Regions from separate parts of the Paenibacillus sp. FSL H7-0918 genome, predicted to be linked through region 2. Evidence: riboswitches for the same ligand, from Rfam matches in the RefSeq annotation. Region 2 holds a riboswitch; each other region holds the start of a gene.
The links. A riboswitch is a leader RNA that binds a small molecule or an ion and turns the genes downstream of it on or off. The one in region 2 is predicted to bind cyclic di-GMP.
Positions count from the first base shown of each region.

Region 1 (4,591 bases), on a different contig from region 2:
AAGGGAATATTCTGATCACGGTAAAAAATGAGATTCCGTGCTTCAAACCTGTAGTCCTTTTTATCATCCTTTAATGTATCAGGTGTCTCATATACTCCAATGAGTTTCTGGCTTTCAGGATCGTATTCTAAATAACCGTATACCTTTGCCTTGGCACCGGATTCATTAGTCATGATGTTTTCCTCTGTAGCAAATCCAGTATATTTGGATAGATCAGATTTAGTATCAAGTGATAACAGCATTTTCATTTTTTCTCCATCAGTTACAACACCGTTCAAATTCATTGTTACTCCTGAACTGGAAGTTTGAAGATTATACTGTTGACCGATGCCGTTATTTAATGCATTGCTCACACTTCGACCACCAATTTTATCCCAATTAATCGTCATACTAGCGAATACAGGAATGGCTACAAGTAAGAGGCAAGAGAAGACAATACTGATAGGAATAACCTTTTTATTAGACCTAGGAGTATTCTGGGAGGCATGCAGATTTCTTTGACGTGTATAAGCTTCTTGTTTTATGGCAGTCCACATCAAATCATAATCCGGTCGGGGAATATGTTTATCTTTTTCAATATACAGACTCATTACTATTCAGCTCCTTTAGTTGGGTTCCACCCATTCTATTTAGTATTTTAAGTCCCTTGTTCAGTCTGGATTTTACAGTTCCTTCGGGTATGCTCATAACTTTAGAGATCTCGGGTACAGTCAATTCGTTTATAAAACGAAGGACTACTACCATTCTGATTTTGTCGGAAAGCTGACTGTATAACCCTTGTAATTCTTTTTTAGTTTCCTGTCGATCCAAACGTTTTTCTACAGGGTTTGATTCCTCAGACCTGGATAGTAAATAATTACGTACTTCTTTCATCCACCCCGTCTTACGCCTTTTGATCACACTGTTGCACTCATTCGAAGCAATTCGTAAAATCCAAGCTTTCAAGTTTCTTACCTTCGACTTATCCGCTAAGATAACTTTTACAAATACCTCTTGGGAAATATCCTCCGCATCTGCCTGATTTTTCATTAAGTAGTAACAAAAATAATATACTTGTTCTTTATAGAGCTCGAAAATTTCCCGGTCACTCATTTTGCTGCACCCCCTGTCTTTACTGTTCTCATTAATAAGACTTATAAGCGTATGTAATCGTTCATTTTTCATTTTGATTGTAGTATTTCTTCTGAGTATCATAGCGAATTCGAATGGAAGATAAGTCGTTTACAGGTAATTATAACCATGATAAAATTAGCGGTGGGACATGCGTCCGTAATCTATTAAAACTAATTGAATGTCCGCGTTAAAGGTAAAATCATCGAAAGATGATGACACAAAGCCATGGGTCTAAAGCCTTTCGACAGAAGGAAATGATCGCCAGGCCGCCATAGGGATGTCTTATGAAGCATAAAGGATAGCTCTAAGAATATGTAGTCTATTTTGAGCTCTTTTATTATTTCGACCTATACGGCGTTACATTATCGCAAGGGGCCGAAAGGGGAAGTACATGAACAGTTTTTTCAAAACAATAGGTACTAGTTTGGCAGTAGGTGCTTTATTGCTGTCCGGAACGATCGGATGGATGTCTAATCCAGGAGTAGTGTCAGCAGCTACCTCAACAGTAGTAACCGCGGATCAGATGATCAGCAAAGTAACGGCAGCCTCCAAAGCAATAAAGAATTTCCATCTGGATGTGACCAAAAAACAGGATATTCAAAGCGGCGGGGTGCGTATCAGCAACACCAACACTCTGAAGCTGGATATCAACCGTCTGCCGAATTTTGCCGCAGCAGGCACTGTCGCTAGTAGTCTTTTAGAAACATCGTACAGTCTATATGCCAATGACAAGGAGTTTTACTATCTTGTAGACGGAAGTGAACTGATCGATGAATCTGAAGATGAAGGTTACGACGATGACGGGGAGCCAATCGATCCTGATGCACAATATTGGCTTGGACTGGAGAAAACGGAATGGGATGCCTTTTACTCTAAAGGCCAATACGATCCTGTTTCCATGCTTGATTCGGTCAAAAGTTATAAAAAATCCATGAAAGTCAGCACTGCTGGCGCACAAACAGTCTTACAATTCACGGTAACCGATCCGACAGCAGCTAAGGGGATAATCAAACTCTATGACCAGGAGAACCTCTGGGATGGAGAGACAGTTCAACCCAAAAGCGTAACGTGGAAATTATTCGTCAATACTAAGACCTGGCAAACGGAAAAGCTGATAGTCGATCTGAGTTATGTGCTGGTAAGTGATGGAGCCAAAGATACATACACCACGAAAATCGAAGCTAAATATTCCAAAAATAATAAAGGTGCAGCCATTGTAAAACCGGCCGAACTAGAATAATAAGGACGATTCATAACGAGCGAAAAGCGCTGTTCAGCGGAACAGCGCTTTTTGTTGTATCCAACAGCAGTTCTTTATTAGTTGACAAGAATAAATCATTGCTGTAATTTATATGTATGCGCATGTATATAATAATTTATCTAAATATAATTTAATGAAAGTTGGGAAAAAGATGATAGCACTAGACACAGCATTAACTTTTCGCAGAGGGCTGACATTAAAAAACCGAGTGGTTATGGCTCCAATGACCACGCGAATGAGCTTTTATGACGGTGTAGTAACACAAGATGAATTGAAATACTATTCGCTAAGAACGGGCGAAGTAGGTGCGGTCATCACTGCGGCAGCAAATGTACAAGAGGGTGGAAAAGGATGGGAAGGTGAACTTAGTGTTTCCTCCGATGAATTTATTCCTAGCCTCAGCCGATTAGCATCTACTATTAAACGAAATGGAACAAAGGCTATTTTACAGCTATTCCATGCAGGAAGAATGACAGATTCAAAAATATTGCGTGGCGTACAACCCGTTTCCTCCAGCGCCATTGCTGCCGAACGCCCGAATGCAGAAATTCCAAGAGCATTAACAGAAGATGAAATTTTCGGTGTAATTGAGGATTTTAAAAAAGCGACTCAACGTGCTATTCAAGCTGGATTTGACGGGGTAGAAATTCATGGAGCAAACACATATTTAATCCAACAATTCTTCTCTCCACACTCCAACCGTCGTGAAGATCAATGGGGAGGAAGCTTAGAGAAAAGATTTAATTTCATTAACCAATTAGTGGATGCAGTTATTGCTGTCGTTGACAATTCAAAGGTTAAGGATTTTATTGTCGGGTATCGTTTTTCTCCAGAAGAATATGAAGAGCCTGGAATTAAAATCACCGATACCTTTTATCTCATTGATAAATTAGCTGATAAAAAGCTGGATTATCTGCATATTTCATTAGGGGACTTCAAGAAAGTATCTGCATCAGAAGATTTTAAAGAAAAATCAATCCTGCAATATGTGCATGAGAAAATCAATGGCCGTATACCTTTAATTGGGGTAGGAGATATCCGTACCAAACAGGACGCAGAGGACACGTTGACAAATGCTGAATTAGTAGCAGTAGGACGCTCTCTTATCATTGATCCTCATTGGACAAGTAAAGTACTGGAGGGTAAAGAAGATCTCATCAGAAGAGTACTTGCTGATCAAGATAGAGAAGAACTTGTAGTAGAGAATGGTATTCTAGAATTCCTTAAATTAATGATGCCTGATCGTTTACGCTAAACCCAAACACAGTTTTGAGGTCTAAATCTATAACGTTCCGCGGTAAATTCCGCGGAACGTTATTTTTCTGTAACGACTCTATTCCCTCTTTAAGATTGTTGTCGTATGTTTCAACATTCGATTCATGAGATTTCGTCGTTCTGTTTTTATGTCGGTGTCGCTTCTCTTTAATGCGTCGCGGATGGGGATGATCTCTGTAATTTTCCTGCCGCTTTTTATTCTTCGATCTACACAAGTCGGGATGTAACCTACGTTAGTTATACTCGTGTGTCCTTTTTCATCCTTCTTTATTTTAAGCGTAAGAATGATACCGCTTTGTGTATAAGGAATATTCATTAGTTTAGTCGAAACAAAATTCCCCAATGAGTAAATAACGAATTGTTTTTTTCCACGAAGCGCTAACGGTTGAAGAACATGTGGGTGAGACCCCAGTATGATGTCGGCGCCATTTTTAAAGAAGAGATTGACCAGCTCTTTTTGCCTCTTGTTTGGAGTGTAACGATATTCGCTTCCGAAATGCAGATAAAGCAAGACTAGATCGACTTTCTTTTTTAAATCTCGAATCTCCCGAATAATCTTGGGCGTAGATATCCGGTTAACCAGCCATGGCTTACTCACTGGTACAGGAATTCGGTTGGTTCCTGCTGTGTAGGAGAGGATGCCAATCGTAATTCCTTTGACGTTTTTAATAAGCGTTCTCTTGGATTCTTCTAATGATTTAGCTGTTCCCGTGTGGTCGATTCCATTACGGTCCAGAACTCGTAACGTCCGAACCAGACCCGGGGCACCATAATCCATGCAATGATTGTTGGCCGTTACTAATACGTCGAATCCGGCTTCCTTAAGTGCAGGGGCCAGTTCGTCTGGACATTTGAATATCGGACCGCCTGATCGGGGACTTTTCCGGCATTCGGGGCCGCTTCCAGCAAAGGTGGTTTCGAGATTGCCAATCGTCAAATCAG
Region 1 is NZ_JBBOWJ010000004.1:355,662-360,252, reverse strand. Features, by position in the region: gene MHI15_RS26575 (DUF4179 domain-containing protein) at 1-590, opposite strand, end outside; gene MHI15_RS26570 (RNA polymerase sigma factor) at 574-1,092, opposite strand; cyclic di-GMP riboswitch class I at 1,296-1,387, shown strand; gene MHI15_RS26565 (DUF6612 family protein) at 1,505-2,353, shown strand; gene MHI15_RS26560 (NADH-dependent flavin oxidoreductase) at 2,508-3,629, shown strand; gene MHI15_RS26555 (CapA family protein) at 3,708-4,591, opposite strand, start outside.
Region 1: another riboswitch for cyclic di-GMP. It lies ahead of MHI15_RS26565 (DUF6612 family protein); the one in region 2 lies ahead of MHI15_RS18180 (glycosyl hydrolase).

Region 2 (4,591 bases):
TTTCTTATAATATTTACGCAAATAAATCCTCCTTTCGGTAGCTGTACTGCCTCCACAGGTGTTAAAAACATACCTGTTATCGGACAATCGTCTTCTGACCTAATGAGGACTATAGCTTAGTAGCTCTGCAATAACGCAGAGCCACTAAGGATCGACCTTTAATTTTCATCAATCAGGAGACATCCGGAAGAAAAAGTGCACTTGCTGGAACTGTCTCTTTAGCTTGACTAGCACTTTCCCACATCAAGCGGACTCTCGCATCGCCTTCATTCTCGTAATACTCCACCTTGATATCATATAGCTGGCCAGCCTTCAGCGTTATAATGCCCTTACGCTCAGTACCACTTTGCTTAGTCCAACTATCAATCACGGATTCCCCATTCACCCAGACACGGATACCATCATCTGAGGTAGTGTAAAATGTATATTGCTCATTATATAATGACTTAATTTTACCGCTCCAACGTATGGAGAACCGATCAATCCCGAGGGCGGCATCCGGCGAGCCTTGCCGCCAATTGAAATCGATTATTGCATCAGTTCTGTTAAGAGCTGCTGCTCCCGACAATTGCATGTTGTTGTAATACTCTCCTGCAAGCCCCTTCGCGAGAGGAATTGCTGCCTCCCCCTCTTCTTCGGAAGGTGCCGGCGCTGGTGCGGCGCTAGGTGTCGGTGCCAGACCAGTATTTAATTTATCTCTGGTCAGGGTATAGTTGCTATTCATAAATGTTTTGATTGTGTCTGCACTGTTATTCTCGTAAAGCATTTTTCCCCAGCTCATCATATACGTCCATTTACTTTGCGATTGCTGAAGCTTCTCCAGATTAGGCATTTCACCATTTTCCCCGATCGCAATCGGTTTGCCTGCGGCTAGACTCAATAAGCTGTCATAGTATTTTTGCTGGTAATCATTTTCGTATATATCTGCTGCCAGAATATCTACTTTATCAGCACCTGGATAAGTTAGCGCATAAGGATCTGACCAAACATTGGGAGCATTCGGACTCCATACCCATAACAAATTATTTAATTTATGAACGTTAACAAAACGGTCATACATAATATTCCATAGTTTAGAAAAGTTATTTTTCTTCCCCCACCAGAACCAGTTCCCGTTCATTTCATGATAGGGTCTCCAAAGCACCGGAACGTTGGCATCGCGCAAGCTTTTTAAAGAGACGGCCACCTTATCAAGCTCAGCGATCAGATTGTTATATTGCTTGGTACCCGGTGTAACGTAACTATCGAACTCACTCTGGCTAAGTGTTTTTTTCACATTATCCCAGTCATAAGAGGTGCCCGGCAGGTTAGCATGAAAAGTCATAGCTACGATCCCGCCCGCTTTATTCCAGTTGATGGCGCTGTTCACCACATTTTGACGTTGCCAAGCCATCGTTGCTTCGGACTGGCCACTGATCGCACCCATTTCATAACCGTGAAGAGCCGCATATTGTCCGCTGGTTCCCTTCAGCATATTGTTAATTTCATCTGGACTTTCTAAATAGTCATGTTGACCGGCAATAATACCTTTTCCTGAGATCGAGTAAAAATAGTTAAGCAGCTTTACGGCTTCAGGTGAGGCACCTGGGGTAACTGGCGTTCCAGAATTTGAAGCAGCTATGACAACAGACGGCGAAATTCCAACAGCAAGCGGAAGTGCAGTCAGAAACAGGACGAGTGACAGAAATGCACCAAACAATCGATACGTACGGTAAGCTTTCAAAATAATCTCCCTTTCGGTAGCCAGGCTGCCACTCTTTCGAAGGCCCTATAGCTTTGCGTCCCTACCTTTCGATAGGTTTGCCTTTTCAATTTAAGAGAAATAATCTCTCTTACCGTAAGTATCGACGACAATTAATGATATATTTAGTGTTTTTATGACTTTTTTTGATAATTGAGTCAATTTACCTGTTTCAAGAAATTTTGAATTGGTTAAATAGATAGGTTAGACCTATGAAATGAATTGTTGTAGTTCTATATCATTCCAGTCTAAAGTAATACGTATGTTATCTTCTTCTACTAATTCAGACCCCGTCTGTACCTCTATAAACTCAACATCCGTCAAAGCAAGGATCGCGTGCTTCGTTCCTTCCGGTATACGTACCACGTCCCCAGCCTTCACATTATGTTTTTTCTCATTCAGCACAATACTTGCTTCGCCGCTGACGATTGTCCAAATTTCACTACGCTTGCGATGTAATTGATAGCTGATATTATTCCCCTCGGATATAAAAATCCGTTTGGTCAGCACTTCATTGCCTTCATCATATTTCACATAATCAATAACTTTGTAATGACCCCAACGGCGTTCCTCGTACATCGGTCTTTGTTCAAAGGTCTTCAGCACTTCTTTAATCCGTGGGCTCTCAGCTTTATGGGTAACTAGAATCCCATCCGGGCTAGCCGCAATGATCAGATCCTTCGCACCAATTACCGTAATCGGAATGTCCAGCTCATTAATCAAGCAAGTCCCCTCAGAATCCGCCGTCACAAAACCTTTTCCTACATGCTTGCTGCTCATTTCCTCTGTCAGCGTATTCCACGTTCCAAGATCCTTCCAGAATCCATCATACGGCTGCACCACAATATGTTCTTCTTTCTCCACCACTTCATAATCAAAGCTGATGGAAGACAATAGCTTATACTGCTTCTGCAATTCTTCATATCCTAAAGGCAACCCTTTACGCTGCAAAATATCTAACAAGTACCCTAAGCGGAAGGCAAACACTCCGCAATTCCACAAGGCATTTTGCTCGATGAGCTGTTCTGCTTGTATGCGGTCAGGTTTCTCTTGAAAGTGACTCACCTTCATAAAACCATTTTCCCCCGCCTCTTCGGTGGTAGGAATAATATATCCGTATTTCTCTGAGGCATGTTCAGGAACAACACCCATTAGAGCCAGATTTGCTCCACTTTCCAGCATGGTCCCCTCAAGCATAGCTATGGTATCGAAAAAAGATGCTTCTACATAAGGGTCAACAGGCAATATTGCTACCGTCTCCGCTGGAGAAACACCTGCCACTGAATAAAGATAGGTAGCTGTTAAGGCGATAGCCGGAAAAGTATCCCGACGCTCCGGTTCAACGATAATCGGCACATGACTTCCCAGTTGGCTTTGTATCATTTCTACTTGGCCACGGCCGGTGGCCAGATAAGATGATTCTGCCATCCCTGCTTCCTCCAGCTGTCTCCAGACACGTTGTACCATGGATTCTGGTTCACCTTGAGGGCTTTCAAGTACCTTTAGAAATTGCTTTGAACGTGAGTCGTTGGACAACGGCCATAACCGTTTACCTGAACCGCCTGATAGAAGTACCATTTTCATAGAATGAACCCTCCTTGAATTATGGAAATCGAGCATATTTGAATTGTAATCAAAACGTCAGCTTCCGCTTAGCCTTATTTCGAGCGGATGCACTAAAAAAATTTGTTAGGTAGAAACCACTCCAAGGGATTTTGGACTTCCGATCGCTGTTATCCTCAGATTTCCTGATTGAACCGCTTCTCGCGGTAGAAATCCGAGGATGCATATGCTTTCGAAGCTAGCTTTCCTACGGAAATCTTTCGGGCGAACACTCCGTTTCTACAGTTCCAAATTCCCTTTCCGTTCTTAACCTAACCAACTTCTTCTTAATACTTGATCCGTGCGTACCGGGCTGTACCAGCCGGAAGCAGGCACGTTTTTCTAAAGATTTGCTTCTGCTCTGGGGGAGGCAGCTGCAACTGCAACAACTGTAAGAACAACTGCAACTACAAGAGCAAGACTAGTTGCCACCACAGAGACAATGACAACTACAACTACAAATGCTACTGCTACTGCGGTATATAATCAGAGTACCTAACTTTATAAATTGCTTAGAACCTTAAAATAAGGGAACGAAGTGGCGGAGGGGAATTTGGGAACTGTAAGAGCGATAGCGTCCGCCTTTGTCTGCGGATTTCTACCGCTATCAGCGGTTAAAATCAGGAAATCTGCAGACAACAGCGGCTGGAAGTCCAAACATTCTCTGGAGTCACGGCTCATCCCTAAATAGAAAAATCACAAGTTCAATCAATATAACTTAGATTAAACCGCTCCAGCCACACTAGCAGAATAACCGCTCAATCCACCCATCTGCGGGCGGCCGACAGAATGATAAACGAGTCCGGTACCCTCAATTTGCTCCTTGGAATACACATTGCGTCCATCGATCAGCACCCCATTGCGCATGCTTTTCGCCAGCTGATGCAGATCAATATCCTTGAGTAGGCTCCAATCGGTCAAGAGGCATACGGCATCGCTGCCCTCAGCCGCTTCCTCAGGCAGATTGCACCAGCGAAGCTGCGGATGATCATATTGCTGCCTGAAATTTGTAGCTGCGATTGGATCATATAGTTTGACTGTTGCCCCTTCAGCCACCAGTGCCTCAACAATCTCTCTGGCGGGAGCTTCGCGGACATCATCAGTATTAGGCTTAAAGGCAAGCCCCCATATCCCAATCGTCGAACCGCGCAGGCTGCCAAGTGATTCATGCAGCTTGGAGATGATCATAAACCGTTGTCCCTTGTTCACTTCGACTACAGATTTCAATAATTTGAATTCGTAATCGAC
Region 2 is NZ_JBBOWJ010000002.1:935,385-939,975, forward strand. Features, by position in the region: gene MHI15_RS18175 (glycosyl hydrolase) at 1-21, opposite strand, end outside; gene MHI15_RS18180 (glycosyl hydrolase) at 173-1,723, opposite strand; cyclic di-GMP riboswitch class I at 1,736-1,815, opposite strand; gene MHI15_RS18185 (sugar phosphate nucleotidyltransferase) at 1,952-3,325, opposite strand; gene MHI15_RS18190 (UDP-glucose dehydrogenase family protein) at 4,067-4,591, opposite strand, start outside.

Region 3 (4,591 bases), on a different contig from region 2:
TTCTCCTTAAATCTACACAAAGAAGCGCCGTCCCTTTGGAGACGCCGCTTCTTTATAGTAGATTCTATTCTTTTTGCTCAATTCTTGATTTTGGTGATCTTTTTGGCGGTAACTTGTGCAGGGAATGAATCATCACTTACTTCAAAAAACACTTTAATCTCATCTCCTTTTTTATATTTAGAAGGTGCAACTTTATTTACCCAAATGGCTTGAGAGTACTCATTAGATTCGAGAATTTCCTTGTATTCCTTGTTCAAGTCTTCTTCTTTTAATTCAGAAATTACTAAAATTCTTTTATTTTCTACATCTATTGTGTGTACAATTCCTTTCAAAACTTCATCATTCTTACTACAGGCGGTGACTAATAACAAAAAAACAAAAATAAGAGTCCATTTAATAGTAGTACGTGGTTTTTGAATCATGGACCTTCCCCTCCAGTGGTTACGACATTAGTTTAAAATCGGTTGCACAGGCATAGCAGTTAGTACATTACCAATATAAGAATAAACAGCAGCCTTTCCATTATGACGACCTTTATTGATTCTGGGGAGTTACAGGTGAATGTCTGTAGTATTGATATTTTCATAAGAACTTTTGTTTGTATATAATAAAAATAAATGTTCTTATTTTAGAGGCGATCAATGATGGAAATGAGTATCGACCAAACGGTTGGGATTATTTAATTTATCAGGTCAAGGTGAGCAAGATTACACAACGCGAGATCGAGATCCGTGCATCCGTGACAAACGTCCAACATAAACGAAGGGGATAAATATCATGCGGTGTATAACAATACGGCAGCCTTGGGCGACTTTAATTGCTCTTGGTGAAAAAGAGTTTGAAACTCGTTCATGGAGAACAGCCTACCGCGGCGAGTTAGGCATCCATGCCGGAATGAGGATTGACAAAAAGATTTGTGAACAGGAACCGTACAAATCAGTATTGGCGAAACATGGCTATACAGCGAATAATTTGCCGACAGGAGCTATTATTGCTACAGGTCAGCTCGCGGGATGTTATGTGGTTACTCCAGAGGTGGATTTAAGGGAATGGATCAATGGGAACGAATATGATTTTGGCGACTATAGTGAAGGACGGTTTGCCTGGAAGCTTGAACGGGTTCATCCATTAAGCCATCCAATTCCAGCTAAAGGTCGGCTAAGCTTGTGGGAGCACTCTAATCACTTCTGAACGGCGAACAATATTTTTAATGTAATTTTTATGTGCCTATCAGCTTTTTTTCAGGTTCGAGGTATATATTAGAGACACCAAACACCCCCCAGTGTTTTGTGGTATATCTCTCTCAGGTCTTGCCAACTCCCATGGTAAGGCCTATTTTTTTGTTCACTAATTGATTGGGGGGAGAGAGCGCAGCGGCTTCTATACAGCTTTACTTAATCTGGTACTGTTCTTCGTAACTCTTAAAAGATGAAATATCCAGCCCTAGGTATCTGCGCATATGGATGGCAGCCTGAGCCGCAACAATGTCATTCAACAGCAGCATTCGTTCATGATAGCCACGACATATATACTTGGCTTCAATTCCAGTATTAAGTCTGTTTTGCTCATACACCTTGATTCCCCGTCTTCTCATTTCTGCACGAACATCCCTTAGATCTGTTGTAGCTACTGCAGCAGCTGTTCCAAGCACCTCCAGATAAGGGGCGGGTGTTCGTAAGTGTGTAGATAAAATGGCGGAGTCCCGTTCGAAAGCTGATAAAATCATCGGAAGCAATAAATAAGATTTCACCAGCATGTTGTCCCTGCTTTCTGCTCTATGCATGAATCTCATCACCTCTAATAGGAACGTATATTCGTATTCTACCCCGATATTCCAAAAATAATCAATGGTATTTCTAAACAGTTTATCCAATGTGATTAAATTCACAACTTAATAACGAAGAATAAATTATATTAAAAATTGTAATAATAAAAATTAATGTATCGAACGCAAATAAAGGAGAATTATGATGGAAAAAGAGGGCAGCCTCCAGCGTGGATTGTTTTTTGGTTTAATTCTGAGTGTTCCCTTATGGATATCCATATTGGGCTATATACAGTTACTTTAAAATTTAATGAAAAACCTTATGCGAAGCGCCTTTAGGCGCTTTTTTTGTGTGGTACTAATGCGGGGAATTATCGAAAGGAATTGATTGACAATTGTGGGTGTCGGGAGCTAAACTGTTATTAATTCAAAAGTATTAAAAGTCATAGACTGTTATTGGATAGAATGCTTCAGCTACCAGTTCTGGACTTGCAGTGTAATACATATATATAGTCATGATAATAGCAAACCGTCTGAAAGGGCGGGACGCAAAGTCCAGGAGTCTAAAGTGTCTTAAAGGCACAATGACCGTCCGACTGCCATGAGAAGGGAATTTCACTTCTTTTTGGCGGTCTTTTTTGTTGTTAGGTCCTTTAGAGTTTCTGGTAATTATTCTGATTAATATAAATCATAGTTTTAGGAGGTGTGCCATTTGAAAAGAAGAATAAAACCGTTACTCTCGCTTGTATTAGCTGGGATTTTGACGGTAGGTAGTGGGCTTTCCTCATTGGGAGCTGGAGTTGCTGGAGCTAGTAGTTCTTCTACATTGGGAATTGCAGCGGTCTACAACGTGTTTATTCTAGGGGATATAACGACAGTTTCGGATACGGAAGGAAGGTTTGCTGCTGGAGGTAACGTTAACTTAACCAACTATAGTGTTGGAGATAGGTTGACCGCAGCAGAGGTTTCCCTGACTGACACACTTGTTGTTGGAGGGAATCTTACTTTCAACGGAGGTACTGTTTATGGGAATATCGTGTACGGGGGAGATTTTTCAGGGAATGTAACGCTCCTCAAGGGTGGTGCAAAAAGACAGGGGAGTACGATTGACTTTTCAGCCGTAGGTCAGTCTTTGAAGGACAAATCAGCAGAACTTGCAGCATTGCCGGCGAATGGAACAACAGTGTACCAATATGGCAGCCTTACCCTGACAGGTACAGATCCTGCGGTCAATGTTTTTAATGTTTCAGGAGATAACGTCTCTAATACCTACGGAATTACAATAAATGTTCCTTCAGGATCTACTGCAATTATTAATATTGATGGTTCTAACGTAAAAATGAAAAACTTCGGATTTCTACCTAATAACGTGTTGAACAGCAAGAAAATTTTGCTTAACTTTAGCCAAGCTGCGTATCTTGATATGGCAGGCATAGGTGTAATGGGAAGCATACTTGCCCCCTATGCTCATGTTGATTTTATTAATGGTCAGATTAACGGTACTTTAGTGGCGGCTTCACTCAAAGGTACTGGTGGTGGTGAATTTCACCACTATCCATACGATGGTGATGAACCTGGACCAACGCCGACACCAACACCAACAGTGACACCAACGCCGACACCAACACCGACACCGACGCCGACAGTGACACCAACGCCGACAGTGACACCAACACCAACGCCGACAGTGACACCAACACCAACGCCAACACCGACGCCGACGCCGACAGTGACGCCAACGCCAACGCCGACAGTGACACCGACGCCAACACCATGTCCCACGCCGACAGTGACACCAACGCCGACACCAACGCCGACAGTGACACCAACGCCGACACCAACGCAGACACCGACACCAACACCAACACCGACACCAACACCGACGCCGACACCAACACCGACGCCGACAGTGACACCAACACCGACACCAACACCGACGCCGACAGTGACACCAACACCGACACCGACGCCGACAGTGACACCAACACCAACGCCGACACCGACACCAACACCAACACCGACGCCGACAGTGACGCCAACACCAACGCCGACGCCGACAGTGACACCAACGCCGACAGTGACACCAACGCCGACAGTGACACCAACACCGACGCCGACAGTGACACCAACGTCGACACCGACACCGACGCCGACACCAACGCCGACAGTGACACCAACGCCGACACCGACGCCGACGCCAACACCGACACCGACAGTGACGCCGACACCAACACCGACAGTGACGCCGACGCCGACACCGACACCAACGCCGACGCCAACAGTGACACCAACGCCAACACCAACGCCGACAGTGACACCAACGCCGACACCAACGCCAACACCGACGCCGACGCCAACACCGACGCCGACAGTGACACCAACACCAACACCGACGCCGACACCAACGCCGACAGTGACACCAACGCCGACAGTGACACCGACACCGACAGTAACACCAACGCCGACGCCAACGCCAACAGTGACGCGAGCAGACCAACGCCAACACCGACGGTAACGCCAGAGGTAACACCAACACCAACGGTAACACCAGAGGTAACACCAACACCAACGGTAACACCAGAGGTAACACCAACACCAACGGTAACACCAGAGGTAACGCCAACACCAACGGTAACACCAGAGGTAACACCAACACCAACGGTAACACCAGAGGTAACACCAACGTCGACACCAGAGACTTCGGTGTTCCCGACACCAACGCCATCATCCGTAATTGGCACTATAGTTCTTGCAGAAGATCCTGTGCCGCTTGGGCCTGTAGCTTCGCCGACACCATCGCCAGTACCAACACCAACACCGTCGAAT
Region 3 is NZ_JBBOWJ010000006.1:145,826-150,416, forward strand. Features, by position in the region: gene MHI15_RS29405 (DUF3221 domain-containing protein) at 78-422, opposite strand; gene MHI15_RS29410 (ASCH domain-containing protein) at 778-1,191, shown strand; gene MHI15_RS29415 (hypothetical protein) at 1,391-1,783, opposite strand; cyclic di-GMP riboswitch class I at 2,279-2,369, shown strand; gene MHI15_RS29420 (choice-of-anchor A family protein) at 2,478-4,280, shown strand; gene MHI15_RS29425 (LPXTG cell wall anchor domain-containing protein) at 4,469-4,591, shown strand, end outside.
Region 3: another riboswitch for cyclic di-GMP. It lies ahead of MHI15_RS29420 (choice-of-anchor A family protein); the one in region 2 lies ahead of MHI15_RS18180 (glycosyl hydrolase).

Region 4 (4,591 bases), 370 kb from region 2:
GGCTTTTACCTCTATCGCGGGCCTTTCCAGACCTCTTCACCTACCATATTCCTTTGTAACTCCATGTGAGACGTCCCACAACCCCTAAGAGCAAGCTCTTAGGTTTAGGCTGTTCCGCGTTCGCTCGCCGCTACTGACGGAATCACTATTGTTTTCTCTTCCTCAGGGTACTTAGATGTTTCAGTTCCCCTGGTCTGCCTCTACACACCCTATGTATTCAGGTATGAGTAACTGCGAATTACCACAGCTGGGTTTCCCCATTCGGACACCCCCGGATCAAAGCTTGCTTACAGCTCCCCGAGGCAGTTTCGTTGTTCGCCACGTCCTTCGTCGGCTCCTGGCGCCTAGGCATCCTCCGTGTGCTCTTATTAGCTTAACCTTGATTCTTCCGAAGAAAAATCTCACTAATAACATTTACTTGTTTGCACAAGTTGCTAAAAGATGTTCTAAAACGCAAATTCGTTTCGGTATCCAGTTTTCAAGGATCAAGTCTTACTTGAGAGCTTAAACTCTCAAAACTGAGCAACGAGTGAGTAACAGGCCTAAACCTGAGTTTTGGAAGCTTAGCTTCCGATTTGAATGTCCTCATTGCAGAGAACGATTCTCCATAGAAAGGAGGTGATCCAGCCGCACCTTCCGATACGGCTACCTTGTTACGACTTCACCCCAATCATCTACCCCACCTTCGGCGGCTGGCTCCCTTGCGGGTTACCCCACCGACTTCGGGTGTTGTAAACTCTCGTGGTGTGACGGGCGGTGTGTACAAGACCCGGGAACGTATTCACCGCGGCATGCTGATCCGCGATTACTAGCAATTCCGACTTCATGCAGGCGAGTTGCAGCCTGCAATCCGAACTGAGACCGGCTTTGATGGGATTGGCTCCACCTCGCGGCTTCGCTTCCCGTTGTACCGGCCATTGTAGTACGTGTGTAGCCCAGGTCATAAGGGGCATGATGATTTGACGTCATCCCCACCTTCCTCCGGTTTGTCACCGGCAGTCACTCTAGAGTGCCCAACATTACTTGCTGGCAACTAAAGTTAAGGGTTGCGCTCGTTGCGGGACTTAACCCAACATCTCACGACACGAGCTGACGACAACCATGCACCACCTGTCTCCTCTGTCCCGAAGGCCGCTGCTATCTCTAGCAGATTCAGAGGGATGTCAAGACCTGGTAAGGTTCTTCGCGTTGCTTCGAATTAAACCACATACTCCACTGCTTGTGCGGGTCCCCGTCAATTCCTTTGAGTTTCAGTCTTGCGACCGTACTCCCCAGGCGGAGTGCTTACTGTGTTAACTTCGGCACCAAGGGTATCGAAACCCCTAACACCTAGCACTCATCGTTTACGGCGTGGACTACCAGGGTATCTAATCCTGTTTGCTCCCCACGCTTTCGCGCCTCAGCGTCAGTTACAGCCCAGAAAGTCGCCTTCGCCACTGGTGTTCCTCCACATATCTACGCATTTCACCGCTACACGTGGAATTCCACTTTCCTCTTCTGTACTCAAGCCACCCAGTTTCCAGTGCGACCTCAGGTTGAGCCCAAGGTTTAAACACCAGACTTAAATAGCCGCCTGCGCGCGCTTTACGCCCAATAATTCCGGACAACGCTTGCCCCCTACGTATTACCGCGGCTGCTGGCACGTAGTTAGCCGGGGCTTTCTTCTCAGGTACCGTCACTCCGGTAGCAGTTACTCTACCGGACGTTCTTCCCTGGCAACAGAGCTTTACGATCCGAAAACCTTCATCACTCACGCGGCGTTGCTCCGTCAGGCTTTCGCCCATTGCGGAAGATTCCCTACTGCTGCCTCCCGTAGGAGTCTGGGCCGTGTCTCAGTCCCAGTGTGGCCGTTCACCCTCTCAGGTCGGCTACGCATCGTCGCCTTGGTGGGCCGTTACCCCACCAACTAGCTAATGCGCCGCAGGCCCATCCCTCAGTGACAGATTGCTCCGTCTTTCATTCTTCTCTCAGGAGAAAAAAGAAATTATCCGGTATTAGCTACCGTTTCCGGTAGTTATCCCAGTCTGAAGGGCAGGTTGCCTACGTGTTACTCACCCGTCCGCCGCTAAGTTATTTTGAAAGCAAGCTTTCAAAATAACTCCGCTCGACTTGCATGTATTAGGCACGCCGCCAGCGTTCGTCCTGAGCCAGGATCAAACTCTCCAATTAGTATTGAAAAGAGCGATATGCTCATTTTGAAACATCTGACGAGAAAATTAATTCTCTAATTTTGGATTTCACTTGCGTGATTTCCTACTCACTCGTTGTTCAGTTTTCAAAGATCAAGTTCTCGTTGGCGCCGTTTAATGTCTCAGCAGCAACTCTTATAATATATCATGTTGTTTTCAGAAATGCAAGCTTTATTTTTCGAAGCTTTTTATCAGCCTCGTCTATATCGCCTGTACGCTGTCTAACAACGCTTACCTATAATACCCCAACTATTAATAGAAAAGCAACCCCTAATATAAAAATAAACAACTGGCTTAATAATTAAGCCAGTTGTTTATTTAATAGAGTTATGTTTCTAGCGACGAACTTAATAGTATTTTGCCGCAGTATATTTGCTTGAGGCTTTAATTAAATCGGTTTTCTTATCACTCTTTGCAAGTCCTGCATCCACTGTAGTATCAATGGTAACCCACTTCCCATTAAGCAACACTTCGTTCCATGCATGATATTGCGTAACGTAGCTTGTATTCCCCATTACCAACTTAGCAGGAACATCTACACTCCGCAGCATTGCGGCAAAAAGAGAAGCGTAATCATAGCAAATCCCTTTTTTAGTAGTCAATGTCTTATCGATGCTTGGAATATAATCAGTAGTTACACTATTTGCAAGAGAGTAATCATATTGTACATTCGCAACTACATAGTTATAGATCGCTTTAACTTTCTCTTCGTCTGTTGTTTTGCCTTGTACTAATTGTTTAGCTTTGACAATCGCTTTATCAGAAGAACTCCATTTCACATTCTGTACGGAGCCCAAATATACGGAATTCGAGTCACTCATGGTTACGTCTACTACTTCGGAATATAATGCTTTGTATTTATTGCCGGTTGTGTTCTCCAGAACAGAAACCTTATAAGTCCCATTTCCTTGTTGCAAAGGGAAGTCCTCAGCTTGTCCAGAAGCATACAAGTTATATGTATAGCTGCTGTTATCTTTGGTGATCATGAGTTTGATTCTTTTATCTTTCGGAATATCATAGTTAATACCAATCACACCTTGAGCCACTTTGGATGTAATCAACCAGCTGGCATCTGCACTTGCAGCTTGAGCTGTACTTACCGGAACTGAAGTCATTAGGACGAACAACGCCACCAGCATAAAATAAACCTTTTTCACGGATAAAACTCCTTTCGGTAGCTGGCTGCCATCCTTTCGGGAAGGCCCTTTAGCTTTGCGTCCCTACCTTTCGATAGGTTTGCCGTTATCGTATAAGCTCTATCTGTTCTAGCTTTACTAGATATAATTGATAGAATCCATTTGAAACAAACAAAAAAAGCCTCTTCATTCGGTAGCTGGCTGCCATCCTTTCGGGAAAAGGCCCTTTAGCTTTGCGTCCCTACCTTTCGGAAGGTTTGCCGTTATCGTGTTTAGCTTTCATAGTATAATACTATCATATTTATAGTTGTGAACAAGACCTAATTTACTAGATTACCCATTATTTTATAAATATCTCCCGGTATTTGTGTTTTCTTGTCATTCACTATTCTCCTTTTGTTAATTTGGCATGAACAATCAGCCGATGCGTTGGATTCACTAGCGGATCACATGTAATCAGAGTAAGAATCTTATCCTTGTCATTCCCGTCAAGAACGGAGACATCACTCGGATCTACAACAGAAATATCGTATACCTCATAGTTAAACACCTGATCACTAGTCTTTACCGTGATAACATCCCCCACAACAACCTCATTCAATCTGTTAAACAAACGCCCCGTAGTTCTAGCCCGATGCGCCGCGATTGCAGCATTCCCGATCTCTCCAAGGGGTGCCGTTTCTTTCATATGGGCTGCAGCATGTTTCATATTAGCTTTTGTAGCCCCTTCTAATACAGGCAGCTTCAAATCAATCTTATCGATTTCAATTAGTGCGATTACTTTGCCACCGACTGCAATCTCCGGTTCAGGCTTTTCTGTCTCTTGGGGTTGGGGCTGTGCCTGAGCATCCAGAACCGATTCCTCTGCTAACAGCTGAGTAACTTCAGCATACCTGCTCTTTAGATCTGGCTGGGGAGTACTATCGGCAGTGCTTAGTTCAGCCGTTTCTAATAACTTCTCCTGCTGCCTGTCGTTGTACCACTCGTTAGCTGTCGGATATAACATGATAAGTATCCCAGCCAGTATGAGTAGATAGGAGAATTTACGCAATGTTATTCACCTCCGTATATTGTTTCTATGGTTATATACAAATCAAGCAGAAACAGCTACTTGCCTTTAAGCATAGCAACTCCTTCTGCCTGAAATTAATGTTTAAAATACCCATTTACGACTTCCAAAGAAATTGATGATCACCGTGATAAAGGTAACCAGCACCTTGGAGATCAAGACTTGAATACCTAGTTTGTCTGTCAACAGATGCATTA
Region 4 is NZ_JBBOWJ010000002.1:1,305,648-1,310,238, forward strand. Features, by position in the region: rRNA gene MHI15_RS19695 (23S ribosomal RNA) at 1-379, opposite strand, end outside; rRNA gene MHI15_RS19700 (16S ribosomal RNA) at 612-2,169, opposite strand; gene MHI15_RS19705 (transglutaminase-like domain-containing protein) at 2,537-3,346, opposite strand; cyclic di-GMP riboswitch class I at 3,360-3,440, opposite strand; cyclic di-GMP riboswitch class I at 3,515-3,597, opposite strand; gene MHI15_RS19710 (class D sortase) at 3,711-4,376, opposite strand; gene MHI15_RS19715 (GtrA family protein) at 4,479-4,591, opposite strand, start outside.
Region 4: another riboswitch for cyclic di-GMP. It lies ahead of MHI15_RS19705 (transglutaminase-like domain-containing protein); the one in region 2 lies ahead of MHI15_RS18180 (glycosyl hydrolase).